2 regions of the Colwellia sp. MB3u-8 genome follow, and region 1 is predicted to be linked to the other one. Evidence: predicted binding sites of a transcription regulator. Region 1 holds the regulator's gene; the other holds the start of a gene.
What was found. The regulator MetJ, encoded in region 1, represses methionine synthesis genes. The targets are predictions, from matches to a motif close to TAGACGTCTAGACGTCTA.
Positions count from the first base shown of each region.

Region 1 (8,315 bases):
GCCTTTGTTTTATTATTTATGTTGATGCCTTGGCTTAATTTTCAAGGTAATCAGGCTGTTTTACTGGATATAGGTAAGCAACAGTTTCATATCTTTTCACAAACATTTTTTCCGCAGGACTTTATCATTTTAGCGGGATTATTGCTGGTTAGTTGCTACTTACTTTTCTTTTTAACCACTTGGCTTGGTCGAATTTGGTGTGGTTATACCTGTCCTCAAACCGTATGGACCTTCAGTTTTATTTGGGTGGAAGAATGGTTGGAGGGTACGCGCAATCAACGTATTAAACGTGATGAACAGCCATTGTCATTAGATACCTTAGCAAGAAAATCTGCCAAGCACTTTATTTGGGGGTTAATCGCATTTTTTACCGCAACAACATTTATCAGTTACTTTTTACCGGCCCGCGCACTGTATCTTGATTTATTACAATGGCAGTGGGATGGGCTAACTACTTTCTGGGTGCTGTTTTTTACTGTTTGTACCTACGGTAATGCCGGCTGGTTACGTGAAAAAATGTGTATTTACATGTGCCCTTATTCACGCTTTCAATCAGCCATGTTTGATAAAAATACCCTAGTGGTTGCTTATGATAAATTGCGTGGTGAAAGCCGCGGTGCTCGTAAACGTAACCAGCAGCCAAAAGACCTAGGTTTGGGTGATTGTGTAGACTGTAACCTTTGTGTGGAAGTGTGCCCAGTGGGTATCGATATTCGTAATGGCTTGCAATACGAATGTATTAATTGCGGTGCTTGCATTGATGCCTGTGATCAAACCATGAGCAAGTTTAATTATGCTAAAGGCTTAATTAGTTATACCAGTGAAAATGCACTAGCAGGTAAAAAGGTTAAATTGCTACGGCCGAAAATTATTGGCTATGCTGTTATGTCGGTATTAGCCATGGCATTTATGATCTTTACTATTCAAGTGCGGGTGCCGATTGAATTTTCTATTTTGCGGGATCGAGGCACATTATTTCAGCTCGACTTTCAAGATAAGGTGACGAATAGTTACTTATTGAAAATTACTAATAAATCAAAAGTTGATCGCCAATTTGAGATCACAGTGTTGGAAAAAGTGGTGAGTTTAAGTGTTGACGGCAAGGTGATGATAAAAGCGGGTGAAATCGCCAGTGTGCCTGTACATTTAACGATGACACCGGAAAACATCAGCCAAAAAATCACGCCAGTGACACTGACTGTTGCCGTTGATAATATGCCGGATATTAAGCTTGTTAAAGAAACTAAATTCTTTTCAAATTAATTAATTTCGTTAGCTAATGACTAGTGATTGTGAAAAAAACCTCTAGGTGAGGTCTTTTTTAATTAAATCATGAAAAGTTCATTACGGAAGAAAAATACGTTAAAATATCATGACTTGGACGATGAGTAGTGAAAATGAATAGAGAACAAAGCATGACCAAAACGATCAAACAAAGCATATCAAATATTGCCCTCGTGGTTGAAGACTACGATGATGCGATTGCATTCTATAGCAAAAAATTAAACTTTCAGCTTATTGAAGATACTGACTTAGGCGGCGGAAAACGTTGGGTGCAAATATCACCACCGAATTCAAATGGCACCCACATACTGCTTGCTAAAGCCAGTAACGACGAGCAAAGCCAATCAGTGGGCAATCAAGCGGGCGGACGAGTATTTTTATTTCTGCAAACCAATGACTTTTGGCGCGACTATCAACAGATGAAAAGCCAAGGTGTTGAGTTTAACGAAGAGCCGCGCGTGGAAGAATATGGCACGGTTGTGGTGTTTAAAGATTTATATGGTACTAAGTGGGATTTATTGCAGTTGAATGATGCGACTTTGTAGATTTATAGCTATCAGCTATCAACCGTCAGTCATGAGTTAATGTAGCTGCTTAGTTAAATTCGATCATAGTCAAGTTTCAGTTATTAAGCTTTTTAATTTGTGGACACTATGAAACATTAAGGCTAAGTAAATCAAAATTATGTAAAGCTGGATGCTGGCCATATGGGTGACGGGCATAATTTTTTTTATTTGAACGATGCTGACTTTAAAAAGTCATTCTAATGTAAACTAAAAATGCAAACTAAATAAATATCGTTCCAGTTTGAAGTATATTCAAATAGCGCTGATGCACAGAAATAAATTCTTTTGGTATTTAGCGGCATACTGCAGGGGGGTTGTTCCGTTTTATATTTCAAAGCAACTCTTGCTAATCACCCGTATTTTTTAGTAATAAAAAAGGCGCTAATCAGCGCCTTGTTTATTTACTTGTTGTACTACTGGTTTTAATCTTCTAATTCCGCTTCGTGTTCACTAAAGTCAGTTATACCTTTTGCTTCCAAAGCCCGACGAACACTCGCGGGTAATTTTTGTGTGTTGTCTTTAGCCAAGTCACTATCATCAGGTAATGGTTGGCCAGTAAAGGCGTGTAAAAACGCTTCACATAACAGCTCACTGTTGGTGGCATGACGCAAGTTATTCACTTGGCGACGTGTACGTTCATCAGTGAGCACTTTTAACACACGTAAAGGGATAGACACGGTGATCTTTTTGACTTGTTCACTTTTCTTCCCGTGTTCGGCGTATGGGTTAATATACTCGCCATTCCACTCTGCCATGAATATTCCTCTATGCTAATTAATTGAGATAAACTTATCCTTGTTAAACCTGTCTGGTAGGCCAGTTTGTGATAAATTTATTCTTACTACTTGATTTTACTGGTTGTGGGGCGTGAGTCAATAACGAATGTGTAGAAGTTTAGAAGTCTAAAGTACTTGACCCGCGAACTTAAACCATTTAGATTGATAGACGTCCAAACATCTATACAGAAAATATTTTTACCGGAGTACACATGAGCGAGAAAAAAATTGCCACTACCGCTGTTCGAGCAGGTATTAATAGCGACCAACACCATGGCGCTGTTATTCCAGCTCTTCACCTTTCAAGCACCTATGCACTGAAAGGTTTTAACGACAAGCGTCAGTTTGACTATTCACGCACCGGTAATCCAACTCGCGCTACGTTTGCCCAAGCTATTACAGATTTAGAGCAGGGTGCCGTTGGCATTGTGACAAATACCGGCATGTCAGCGGTACATCTTATTTGCCAATTACTTGATACACAAGACACGGTTGTTATTCCGCATGATTGCTATGGCGGAAGTTTTCGATTATTTACCCATCTTGCCAAGCGGGGTCAGTTTACGCTCGTGGTGGTTGATCAAAATGATCAACAAGCCTTGGCGCAAGCCTTAGCAACAAAACCTAAATTAGTGTTAGTTGAATCACCGAGTAATCCATTGTTACGCTTAGTTGATATTGCTGCCATTACCAAACAAGCCCATCAAGTTGGCGCATTAGTGGCGGTTGATAACACCTTTATGTCGCCAGTATTGCAGCAACCCTTGTTATTGGGTGCCGATATTGTTTTTCACTCCACCACCAAATATATTAATGGTCACAGCGACGTGGTGGGCGGTGTGCTAGTCACCAAAGAACAAGCTTTAGGTGAAAAACTAGCTTGGTGGGCAAACTGCATTGGTATTACGGGTTCAGCTTTTGATAGTTTTTTAGCTTTGCGTGGCTTAAAAACTTTGCCAATACGGATGAAGCAGCATCAAATTAATGCCAATGCCGTGGCAAAATTTTTGCAACAGCATTCGGCTATTCAACAGGTTTATTTTCCGGGTTTAGCCAGCCATCCGCAACATGAATTAGCTAAAAAACAGCAGTATGATTTTGGAGCTATGATGAGTTTTGAGCTTAAAGGTGGCGTTGAAGCGGTTAAAATACTGTTTGATAAACTTGAACTTTTCACCCTAGCGCAATCACTTGGAGGTGTTGAAAGTTTGATCTGTCATCCGTCAACCATGACCCATGCGGGGATGGAAATTGAAGCACAACTTACCGCCGGTATTACCCAGTCATTAGTGCGACTTTCTGTTGGTATTGAAGATATTGACGATATACTGGCCGACCTATCTCAGGCGCTCGATGCCAGCCAAGCTTAAAGCGGTTATCTATAGTCATTAAGCGTTATATATAAATAATTTAAAGGCGGTATGACAAGGTTGTCATACCTGTGGTAGTAAAATGATCGATTCAAATACAGCGGTAACGCTTAGCTCTCCAAAAAATCACTTGGCAAAAGTTGCCTGTAATGTCCATAAATTTGGTGGTAGTAGTTTAGCCACCAGTGCTTGCGTTGAACGTGTGGTGGATATTATTCGTCAGCATTGCCAACTCAATGACATTATTGTGGTATCTGCCAATGGCAATACCACGGATGCATTATTTAATCTTTATCAACTCGCAATAGAGCTTCAGGACATAACTTCGCTTAACACTGAGCAAGTGAGCACGAGTCATGAGGTAAACACCTTGCGTGAGAATTTGCTGGTAACTATTACTGCACTTAATGTGACGCAAGCTCAGTTAATTGATGAACTGTTAAATGCCAGTAGTGCCGCCAGACTCAAAAATTTACTGAAGCAGGATGTTGCACAAATAACAGAAAATTTACTGACTGATCCCCTTAGTGATCCATTGAGTTATCAAAATGACTTATTGGCCTTTGGTGAGGTTTGGTCCGCGCGCTTGTTATCTGCGGTATTGAGTGAAAGTGTGTGTCCAAGTTATATGTTGGATGCCAGAGACTTTCTTTTACTAAAAGATGAAAAAAATTGTGCCATTGATTATACCGTGAGCCAGGAAAACTTTTTACCGCTGCAAAAACAAGACCAACTGATGATCGTTACCGGTTATATTGCGCGCAATAAACAGCAACAAGCCTGCACGTTAGGGCGCAATGGTAGTGATTACTCAGCAACTATAATGGCGGCACTGTCAGGCGCGGGCAATGTAACGCTTTGGACTGACGTTGATGGTATTTATAGTGCTGACCCAAGGCTTGTACCCTTAGCGAGAAAATTACACCGTTTACCTAATGCGGTTGCCAATGAACTGGGCCGTTTGGGTAACCCAGTATTACATGCCAAAACCTTACAGCCATTAACCAACCATAATACCCATTTACATGTTGCCAGTAGTTTTGCACCTGAGGTTAGCGGCACTGAAATAGGCAAGTTTGGCCAAATAGCGAAACAAGAACTTTCAGTCACCAGTTTAAACGATTTAATATTAGCGAAATCAAGCAGCTTTTTAGCTAAATCGGGCGAATTAGCGGTCAGTGAATTTTCACCTATTTGTTACAATATTGACGAAGGTTACCTAGTCGTAACGCAGGCCCAACAAAAAGCGCTCAGCCAATGGTTAGCAAGTCATGACACTGAAGTGACCTTTAGGCCGGTAGCGATTATTGCCATTGTTGGCCATAGTGTGGCGAAACAAGGCGATATGCGGGCTAGATTTAAAAGAGCGCTTAAGCATCAACAAAGCTTACATTTTTTACATGCCTTTAATGAACACAGTTATATTGCGGTTTTACCTGAGCCATGCTCGAGTGAAATACTCAATAATGTTCATGCGGATATGACTAAAGACGCGAAAAATATTGCCCTTGTTGTCGCTGGATTAGGTAATATTGGCCAACGATTTTTAACCATGTTACCAAAGCAAATAGCGCGTGTTTCAGGTTTAGACAATGTGCATTTAGTTGCCTTAGTGGGGGCAAGTAAAGCCTTAATAAATACCGATGGCATAGATGTCGCTAATGCTTTGTTACATTATCAACAACAAGCGCAGCCTTACGACAGTGAGCAACTGTTAACTTGGCTGACTAATCACCCTTATGACGAGTTGATTGTTGTTGATATCACACCCAGCGAAGACTTTAGTCACTTGTATGAAGAATTTTTTGCCCGTGGCATTCATGTTATTGGCGCCAACAAGTGGGCGGCATCTTCAAGTACTGAAAATTATCAGCAATTGCTTAAAACAGCAGAAAAAAATAATAGCTTATGGTTGGGTAATACCACAGTTGGTGCTGGTTTGCCTATTAACTCAAGCATTAAAGAGTTGATGAATAGCGGTGATAAAATAACGGAAATTTCAGGTATATTCTCGGGCACTTTATCCTGGTTATTTCAATTTTACGATGGCACAACGCCATTTTCTGCGCTGTTGTCGAATGCCTTAACGCAAGGGTTGACTGAGCCGGATCCGCGAGAAGATTTATCAGGGCGAGACGTACAGCGTAAATTATTAATTTTAGCGCGTGCCGCAGGTTTTGAATTGTCGTTAGCTGATATTGACTGTCAGAATTTAGTGCCAGAGTTATTACGTGATATTAGCTTAGAGGATTTTCTTCAACGAACGTCTGAGCTTGATGAGTTGTTTTTATTGCGTTTACAGCAAGCACAAGCAAAAGCCTGTGGAATTCGTTATGTTGCTCGCTTTATCAGTGATCATGGTCAAGTGAGTGCGAAAGTTAGCTTGGAAGAATTAAGCCATAACGACGCGTTTGCACAATTAACCCCATGTGATAATGTTTTTCAAATTAAAAGCGAGTGGTATCAAGAAAATGCGCTGATTATTCGTGGCCCAGGTGCTGGACGTGATGTCACTGCCGGTGGTATTCATGCTGATTTAGTCACTATTTGCCAGCAGCTGAATCATCGTCAGCAGCAAGTTAAAATCAAAGGTTTAAATTAAATATTTTTGCTAGCAGGAAGTGATGCCAAGGAGGTATAAATAGCGTTAAGCAGCAAGGTTAAGTAAAGTTTTGGCACGATACTTTATGATCAAGGTATCGCACCAAATTCACCAGGAAATTAACTGACCTAGATTTTTATTAGCCATCAAAACAGTGTGTTCTTGTTTTTTTAGCGGGTTAATAAGCGATGTTTTAGAAAGATGTACCTAGGCTAAATACTAGGTTTTCGTCACTTTCAGTACCTGATAATTCTTTTGAATTAGCCACAAGCGCAATACCCAGGTCGAAACCTGAAACTTCTGTACTGTAACCCGCTTCTAGGTAATCGCCATCAAAATCGTTACCCCAAGTGCCGTAAGTGGCATAAAAACCTTTATGTTCAACCGTTGCAGATAAGAAATCATAGTCTTGGTTTGCAGCACCTTCAACTTCCCACTCACCGACATTATAAGAAAGTGAAAACATGCCGTAGCTTAAGCCTAAGTTTACTTCATTATAAGAAGTATCAAAATCACCCGTGTATTGGTAAGTCGTAAAGCCAAGGCTATAGCCTATACCACCGTCTAGTTCGCCGCCGTAACCGCCATAAACGTCTACTTCTAAACCCTCTTGTACGTCAGCTGCCCAAGTGCCAATATAAAAACCACTGTTTTCATAATCAACACCCGCACTAGCAGAAGCCGTGTCTGTTTGTACTACACCACGGAAGATATATTGTGATACCGCGCCAACATTGGCACTTAAGCCTTCTATGTCAGTCGCAGATGCTGACGTTGCTGTAAGTGCAGAAGTTGTTAATATCATCGAAATTGCTAGAGAGGTCATTGTTTTGTTCATGTTTTAGTCCACTAAGTTTTTATAATTACTAAGGACATTGCAAAGACAGTGCCTATTTAATTAAAATTTTATAAAGACTTTGTTTTCAATTGGTTAGTTATTTTATTGAGGTGTTTTTTGCTTTAGTCAATTGGCCACTTTGTACAGGCTTGGTGCAAAAAAAAGACGAATGTACAAAAAAGGTGCACAGCATAGATCACAATAACCAGCAATATTGCGTCATGGGCGTAACTTTTAACTTTAATCTAGCGGTTATTATTACTTTTAATATCGATTTTTGTGTGGGTTCTCAGTCGCAAAATTACGGGAATTGAGGTAAAGTAGCGAAAATTTTTTTAAGGTTATCATTATGTCTAATTTTTTAATTGCTCCCTCAGTTTTATCGGCAGACTTTGCTCGTTTGGGTGAAGATGTTGCTAATGTGCTCAGCGCTGGTGCTGATGTAATTCATTTTGATGTAATGGACAATCATTTTGTGCCCAACCTGACTTTTGGTCCAATGATCTGTAAGTCATTACGAGATTATGGTATTACCGCGCCGATTGATGTGCATTTAATGGTAAAGCCTGTTGATCGTCTTATTCCTGACTTTGCCAAAGCAGGCGCCGATATTATTACCTTTCATCCCGAAGCGAGCGATCATATTGATAGAACTTTGCAGTTGATTAAAGATCACGGCTGTAAAGCAGGTTTAGTGTTAAACCCAGCAACACCGCTGCATGTGTTAGATTTTGTCATGGATAAGCTCGACGTTATTTTATTAATGTCAGTGAATCCTGGTTTTGGTGGCCAATCTTTTATTCCTACCACCTTAGATAAGTTACGTTTAGTCCGTGAAAAAATTGCGGCCAGTGGTTACGACATCCGCTTGCAAGTTGA
Region 1 is NZ_JACGVA010000073.1:52,846-61,160, reverse strand. Features, by position in the region: gene ccoG (cytochrome c oxidase accessory protein CcoG) at 1-1,263, shown strand, start outside; gene H4J54_RS17160 (VOC family protein) at 1,416-1,829, shown strand; gene metJ (met regulon transcriptional regulator MetJ) at 2,273-2,605, opposite strand; gene metB (cystathionine gamma-synthase) at 2,839-3,996, shown strand; gene metL (bifunctional aspartate kinase/homoserine dehydrogenase II) at 4,079-6,598, shown strand; gene H4J54_RS17140 (TorF family putative porin) at 6,792-7,436, opposite strand; gene rpe (ribulose-phosphate 3-epimerase) at 7,786-8,315, shown strand, end outside.

Region 2 (8,315 bases), on a different contig from region 1:
GCCATATTGGCCACACAAGTAAATTTAGCTAATAAAACAGCTATTGCCACTGGCGATTTAGTGAAAACGTCAGTATCTGACGGCACACTTAATACCCTTATTATCACCTTAATTTCTATTGTGCTGGCTATAGTGATCGCGTGGGTAACCTTAACGAGCATTATTCGCCCATTAAGACGAGTAAATGAAATGCTCAATATTGTTGCTTCTGGTGACTTATCTCACAAACTAGATGAAAGTGGCAATGATGAGTTCGCCCAGCTTTCCGCTAACTGCAACTTATTAATCGATAGTTTACGCAACTTAATTCAAAGTATTGTTAGTCGTTCAACCCAGCTAGCAACAGCGGCTGAGCAAACATCGACAGTAACCGCCCAAAGTACTAAAGCTATTGAAGAGCAACGCACGCAAGTAGAACAAGCGGCGTCTGCTACCACTGAAATGAGCAGTACGGCACAAAGTGTGTTATCAAGTGCGAATGATGCCTTAGTTGAAATCAAACATGCTGATGACGAAGCTGAGCGGGTTAAAGTTATTTCTGGTCATAACCGCCAAACTATTGAGCTGTTAGCTAATGAAGTAGAGTCTGCTTCACAAGTCATTAATAAATTACAACAAGATAGCGCATCAATTGGTGGCATTCTTGATGTGATCAGAGGTATTGCAGAGCAAACCAACTTATTAGCACTAAACGCAGCAATAGAAGCTGCTCGTGCCGGTGAGCAAGGTCGAGGCTTTGCTGTGGTCGCTGATGAAGTGAGAACCTTGGCGAGCAGAACTCAAGTGTCTACCCAAGAAATTCAAAATATGATTGAAGTACTACAAACCGGTTCAGAAAAAGCCGTGTTAGTGATGAATACAGGTAAAAAGCAAGCAACGAACTGTGTTGAACAAAGTATTCAAGCCGAACAAGCACTTGATACTATTACACACGCGGTTCATGAAGCCTTTGACCGTAGCTCGCAAATAGCCACAGCAGCTGAGGAACAAAGTGTTGTTGCTCATGAAATAAGCGAAAACCTAGAGTCAATTGTCACTATTGCTGAACAAACAACAGCTGGCTCAAAGCAAACGGCAGAGGCCAGCAGTGAAGTTGCCCGCTTAGCTGAAGAATTACAACAATCAGTACGAGAATTTAAGCTTTAGTTTTTTACTTAGTCTCAAAGCTTAAATAACAAAAAAGAGCGCTTAGGCGCTCTTTTTTGTGTCTAAAGATATTTATATCAAATGGCTATAATTTATTGGCCGCTGAGTAATAGTTAATCCCTTAGCTATTATGCCCAGCTTATCTTTAAACTTTTTCATACACCGAGAAATCTAACTGATATGGATTTTTTTCATCACTGGGGCGAATATCACTAGCAATTTTTTGCCAAACAGTTAAATCATATTCAGGAAAGTAAGTATCGCCATCAATATCCGCATTAATATGAGTAATATAAAGTCGTTGCGCCGCCGCTAAGCAATGTTGGTAAATAGCGCCACCACCAATCACCATCACTTCTGCGCTATCAACAACCAAAGCTAAAGCGGCATCAACAGAATTAACCACCTCGACACCCTCGGCTTGAAAGTTATCGTCACGGGAAATAACAATATTTTTCCGCCCCGGCAAAGCCCGACCAATAGATTGGTAAGTTTTTCGCCCCATAATAATGGGCTTACCTAAAGTCGTTTTTTTAAAATAGGCCAAATCGGCCGGCAGGTGCCAAGGCATGTCATTGTTTTTACCGATTACACGGTTATTGGCATGCGCCACTATCATTGAAAGTATGGTCATAGTTTTTTTTACTTTATCGGACAGCTAAATTTTAAAAGATTATACGTTATTACTGACAACAAAAAAGCGGCAATTGTCGTGCTACAAAGCAGGGTTAGAAAAACTGATAAAAAAAAGTAGCACAACTCAGGATAAAACTTGTGGAAAGAACTTGTGGAAAAAATTCTGAAGATATTCAACTACGCCCTAGTATAAATGTAAGTTACCCGATAACACCTCTTACACTCTCAAGGCTTTATATCAAGCTTAGATGCAAATAATAAGTGCATAACTTGCCACTAAAAATAATACGGCACTGTGTAAAAAATGTGTTTATATACCCTTCTTAAAATCATAAATCAGATTAAAAATTAATGTAAATAAGGCTACACTGCATTAATAACAAGACACTACAAATAACCCTACCCCCTTAATAAAGGTTTTAACATAGCTTCTAAACCATTAAGCTTAACTTCGTAAATGAGTGCCAACTGTTGACCTAACTTTCCTTCTGGAAATCCCTTACGGTGAAACCAAACTAAATAAGGCTCAGGCAGTTGCAGCAACTTTCTGCCGCTATACTTTCCAAATGGCATGATCTGATTTACCGCCGCAATTAAATCTGCATTATTATTTATCGACATAAGTTACCCATGCTCAATTGAGCCTCTACATTTTATTAGTTATTAGTTATTGCTCATGCGTTGATGCTTTGACATAAAAATGTCACAGCGAGTGTTTATAGTCTTGCTTATATTTACACTTAATTGGTATCAAGATGATGCCTAAATTTTTATTTGGGGAATTATTATGTCAATGGTTAGGAAACGCAATGCTGCAGTAAAAGCTTATATACCGACTAATGCCCGTGACAATCAGTATATTTTGGCCGAATTCACCTTAACAGAGCAACTACTTTCGCAATTACCGACACAGGTTAATCATAGCGGTAGTATAAATTATTATGCTTGTTATCAAACCTTGGCAAACTTACTGTTTACCTTAAGTAACGACTATGGCATTAAAAACAGCATATTGGTTGCCAACGACAAGTTGGTCCGTGTCCGTTACAGCCAAGAAATGCACCAATGGCAAACAAAACAACAAATCATCTTTTATTACGATCCAAATCAGCATGTACTGCAAAATTCATTTTTTGATGCCAATATCAAAGCAAAAAAAATTACCTTAGTATTTTTAGCATCTGGACCTGATATCAGGGCCGAAGCGGCCAATTTCCATCAAAGGGTAAAAGTACTATTAGAACATTTTTCCCAGCAAGTAGACTTACCCATCACCGGTATCCGCATGCGCGACCACCAACATCTTACTTACGACATTTTGGCTAAAAATAAAGGCTACAAAACTAGCCAAGCTCATAAATTTAGACCAATAAAACAAAGGTATGCGAGTCAAGATGTTACATTAGCAGAAAATATGTCATCAATCACTTACGCCATAGTCGACTTAACCCTTGATCATAGAATTTCAGAGCTAGTTGACATAGATCCCGCCGCAACCGATCCCTATAACCCACTTTATACTTATTTAACCGACACTTTTTCATTGGTAGCAAAACATTTTAACTTAAATAATGGTGCACTTATCGCTAATGGTTTAGTGCCTATTGTTAGACATAGTTTGCATGATTTAGTCTCGAAAGTTGGAGAATTGCAAATGTTAGGCTACAACCCAAAACAAAGCCCCTGTGGTATTGTCAGTAGATGGCAAGCGCATGAATTGGTTGATAACGTGCAACTGATCTTTGTTGCTAATTGCCATAATGGCGAAGAACAAAACTATGCAAAATTTGTCAATCAAATAGAACAAGCCATGCATTTATTTGCCACAGAGCTCAAAATGCCAACCGAAAAAGAGCAATTAACCTTACGCTTTCATCAACACATTGCCTATAACTTATCGCATGATAACTGATAGTTATAACACCTAGAGCTAACTACAAGCCTAGCTCTAGGTCATTTATTTACTGATCACCAGACTGATCGCATAACATGAGATCATGGTGATAGTTAACGACATAGATAGTTAACTTGAGTTGAATGAACTCATGCTAACGTCCCCATAGCTGTCTGCCTGCCTAAAAACCATATCAACACTACTACTGACTCGGCTAATACCGACAATAACGTAAAAAATAAAAAATATAGACATCTAAACGTCTAAGTGTTATCTTTTGAAAAATAAAGAGCATAGACGTCTAAACGTCTTTATTTTGTGCTGGAAATCCACTTTCAGTCACCCTAAGCAAAATTGAACAAGGAAATGAGCCGTGAGCATAGAAACCATTACTTTAGGCGCCGGCTGTTTTTGGTGCGTTGAAAATATTTTTAGCCGAATTAAAGGTGTGCTATCGGTAACCAGCGGTTATGCAGATGGCGATATTATCAAGCCAAGCTATGAGCAGGTTTGTAGCGGTATCACTAATCACGCAGAGGTAGTACAAATAACGTTTAACCCATCGCAGTTAGCTATTGAGCAGCTATTAACGGTTTTTTTTGCTATTCACGACGCGACAACGCTGAACCGTCAAGGTGATGATATCGGTAGTCAATATCGCTCAACGATTTTATGTCACACCCCTGCACAGCAAGTGGTAGCTAAAACAAAAATTGCTCAATTGCATGCACAGCAATACGTTGAGCAAACGATAGTCACTGTCGTTAAAGCCGCCACTCATTTTTACAGTGCGGAAGACTATCATCAAGATTATGTCACCAACAACCCAGAAAATAAGTATTGTCAGCTAGTTGTAGCAAAAAAAATTCAAACGTTTTTAAGTGAGTTTTCATACTTGTTAAAAAATGAAACTTAATCGCTATAGCGATATAACATCAAGTAATTTAACTCGCCTTGTCTGACAAATAATAAAAATTTGCTCATAAAAAACGCATAACAATTTACTTGCTATGCGTTGAGTAAAACCCAGTATAAGTTAGGCTAACTTAGTTTTAAATCCGTGCTAGATTAAGCTAACAACTTAATACATCAAGGTATAAAGCTTACGTCTATATTTACTCGCCAATGCGTCACCCTCAGGTAACGATTTAAGCACATCAAGCAATAAGTCTTTACTAGCGATGTCGGCACCATCTTTTTGCACTAACAAAAACAGCATCGTCAGTGCATCGTCATGGCGATTAACTTGGCTATATTGCGCCGCCAATTTTTGTTGTAATTGGACATTATCAGCATCACTGGCTAACTGTTGCTCAAGTGCTTGAATTTCAGGAGAGTCTGCAGCTTGCGTAGCTAATTCTAATTTTGCCATTAATGATTGATAAGCACTGTCTTGATCGATCATTTTAATACTTTTGAGTAGTGCCTCTGCTTCAGTAATCTTACCGGTTTGAATATAAACATCTGATAGCACTAACTTAATATCAGCACGTTCATTGTCAAGCTGATAGGCTTGAGTGATAATAGGAAATGCTTCCGACACTTTATTTTCTGCTAATAGTGTTTTCGCCTCTGCTAATAAAACATCTTGCTGTTTCGGTAAATATTTATCCAAAAATTCATTAATTGTTGCATCTGTTTGTGGTCCAGTTAGCCCATCAATTGGCTGACCATCTTGTACTAAAATTACCGTTGGTAGGCTTTGAATACCAAACTGCTGAGCAATTTGCCCCTGGCTTTCGCAATCGACTGTGCTAAATAAGAGCGTGTCGCTACAATTAGCTAATGCCATCGCCAACTTGTCGCGCAATGCAACACTTTCTGGAATTTGCTGAGCCCAAAAGCTGACCAATACCAGTTTAGTTTTTGATTCTTCAATAATAACTTGTTGAAAGTTTTCTAAGTTGATCGCAAGAGAATTTGTCATCAATGCCGTTCCAATAATAAAGATATATGTCTTTAAATTGGGGCAAAGCACCAAAGATACAAGCAACTGGGCTAAATATTTATAGCGACTCAACAAAGAGCAAGTCAAAAACAGACAGTTGAGGATTACAGCGTGATCGCAAAACTTTTAGCTTAGAACATGCGTTACAGGGTCAAAATGTTAGACACTAAATTTTAAAGCACTAACCTTTAGAACCCTAAGACTTAAACTGCTAAGCCTTAATGCTCTTATATGAGATTATTTATACTGCTGCATCCGCTATAATACAAACCGTTAAATAGCATCAGCTTTGCTTTGCACATCCTGATCTAGTCTGTTTATTCACCTAAAAACAAAGATAAAAAAACGGACATCAGCAAAGCTCATCTCCGTTTTAAATTACCGAGGTAAACACTTAGGTTTTTTGCAATAATTCTCGAGCAATGATCACTTTTTGAATTTCACTGGTGCCTTCATAGATTGATGTTACACGCACATCGCGCGCCATACGCTCCAATGGATATTCTCTAATATAACCGGCACCACCCATAAGCTGTAAGGCGTCATAACAAGCTTTATTAGCCTTTTCAGCGGCAAACAACTTAGCCATTGAAGCTGCCATACCAAATGGCTGACCTTGATCTTTAGTATAAGCGGCTTGCATCAGGAGCAATCGTGCCGCTTCCATCTCAGTATAACGTTCTGCTAACGTCCATTGTAGGCCTTGAAAGTTTGATAGTGATTGACCAAACTGTTTACGCTCAACAATATGAGCTTTAGCATAATCAAGTGCAGCAAGGCCAATACCTAAGGCTAATGAACCGATACCGATACGACCACCGGCCAACTCACCCACGGCAACACCAAAGCCTTTATTTTCAGCGCCCATCATGGCCGATGCTGGCACACGACAACGGTCAAAATGCACTTCATTGGTTGGTGACGCTTTTTGGCCCATTTTTTCTTCCGACTTACCTATGGTCATACCGGCAGTACCGGCTTCAACAATAAAGCACGAAATACCCTTACCTTTTTTTGCGGCTGGGTCGGTAACGGCCCAAACCACAAATACATCAGCAAACGAGCCACTAGTAATGTAAATTTTACTACCGCTAATAAGATAGTCATCACCGTCTTTAACGGCTTGCGTTTTCATCCCCGCGGGATCTGAGCCTGCCGCTGCTTCACTTAAACAAAAGCCACCCGCACGATACTCACCACTGCAAATTTTTGGCAAGTATTTATTTTTTTGTTCATCGTTACCTACCGCTTGAATAACTTCGGCAACCATATTAGTGACTGAAGTTGTCACCGCTGTTGATGCACAAGCGCGCGCTAATTCGGTAATCGCCAAGCTAAAAGCAACACTACCTGCTTCAACGCCACCATATTCAGCTTTAATATTTAGGCCCATAAAGCCGAGTGCATTGAGTTGCGCTAAATTTTTTAAAAATAAACTTTGATCTCTTGTTTCATCAAGCTGTGCGGCTACAGGTGCTAATTCACTATCGGCAAATTTTCGGGCCATATCTTGAATCATTATTTGTTCTTCAGTTAGAGACAAATCCATCAAACTTCTCACTTTTTATTGGCTAAATATCTATCACTATATTAATCACTAAAACTTATTAGCAACATTAGAAAGTACAATGGGTATTAGTACGACTGATAGTGATAAAACAATACCAAGAGCGTTAGCAAACTACCCTTTTGGTATCTAAAAAATACATGTATATATGAAAAATGCGCTAAAGCGCATTCTTCATAAGTTGAATATATTATAACAATTATCCGGCAACAAACCAAAGCAGACCAGCACCAAGTACTAAGCGATAAATCACAAATGGCATCATGCCGAACTTACCCACTAAAATAAGAAAGTAGTGAATACAGGCATAAGCACTAACAAACGCTAACATACTGCCTAAGCCCATCGCTGACCAATCTACCGTGCCGGCTTCCAAAATTAACTTCAACGTTAAATAACTGCCCGCCATGGCAATAGCCGGAATCGACAGTAAAAATGAAAAACGCGCGGCATTTTCTCTGCTTAAGCCCAACATCAAGCCGATAGTCATGGTAATACCAGAGCGAGATGTGCCCGGTATTAACGCGATAGCCTGTGCCAAGCCGATTAACATCGCACCTTTAAAACCTAAATTTTCAATGCTTTTATTTTGTTTAGCCTTAATATCAGCAAAGCCAAGCAAAAAGCCAAATAATAGCGTTGTGGCGGCAATAACAAGTGCACTGCGTAAATGCTCTTCAATAAAGTCTTTACCGAGTAAACCAAATAAACCAGCGGGGATGGTGGCAAAAATAATCCACCAGGCCAATTTACCATCAAAATTATTTCGCTCACCTTTTAAGGTGGCAAACCAAGCCACAGCCATGCAGCCCACTTCTTTACGAAAATAAAGCACTACCGCCAGTAAACTGCCTACATGCACGGCAACATCGAACGCTAAGCCTTGATCTTTCCAGCCGAAAACTACTGAGGGTAAGATTAAATGTGCTGAACTAGAAATAGGCAAAAACTCAGTTAAACCTTGAATTAATGCTAAAATAAAAACTTCAATTGTGCTCATTGGGGTTATACATCCTTATTTTTTATTATTTTTTTGGCCACATAAAAGCCACTGTTTTTAATTTTTGTTGGCTTTTATCATATTGTTGCCATAACTCGTCATAGCACTGGCCAATAATCGGGTG
Region 2 is NZ_JACGVA010000058.1:297,605-305,919, forward strand. Features, by position in the region: gene H4J54_RS06065 (methyl-accepting chemotaxis protein) at 1-1,146, shown strand, start outside; gene folA (type 3 dihydrofolate reductase) at 1,292-1,780, opposite strand; gene H4J54_RS06075 (DUF3820 family protein) at 2,182-2,403, opposite strand; gene H4J54_RS06080 (DUF3083 family protein) at 2,570-3,694, shown strand; gene msrA (peptide-methionine (S)-S-oxide reductase MsrA) at 4,050-4,592, shown strand; gene H4J54_RS06090 (tetratricopeptide repeat protein) at 4,758-5,603, opposite strand; gene H4J54_RS06095 (acyl-CoA dehydrogenase family protein) at 6,019-7,173, opposite strand; gene H4J54_RS06100 (undecaprenyl-diphosphate phosphatase) at 7,391-8,191, opposite strand; gene folK (2-amino-4-hydroxy-6-hydroxymethyldihydropteridine diphosphokinase) at 8,217-8,315, opposite strand, start outside.
Region 2: the regulator MetJ is predicted to act here: its motif matches at 3,971-3,988, upstream of msrA (peptide-methionine (S)-S-oxide reductase MsrA).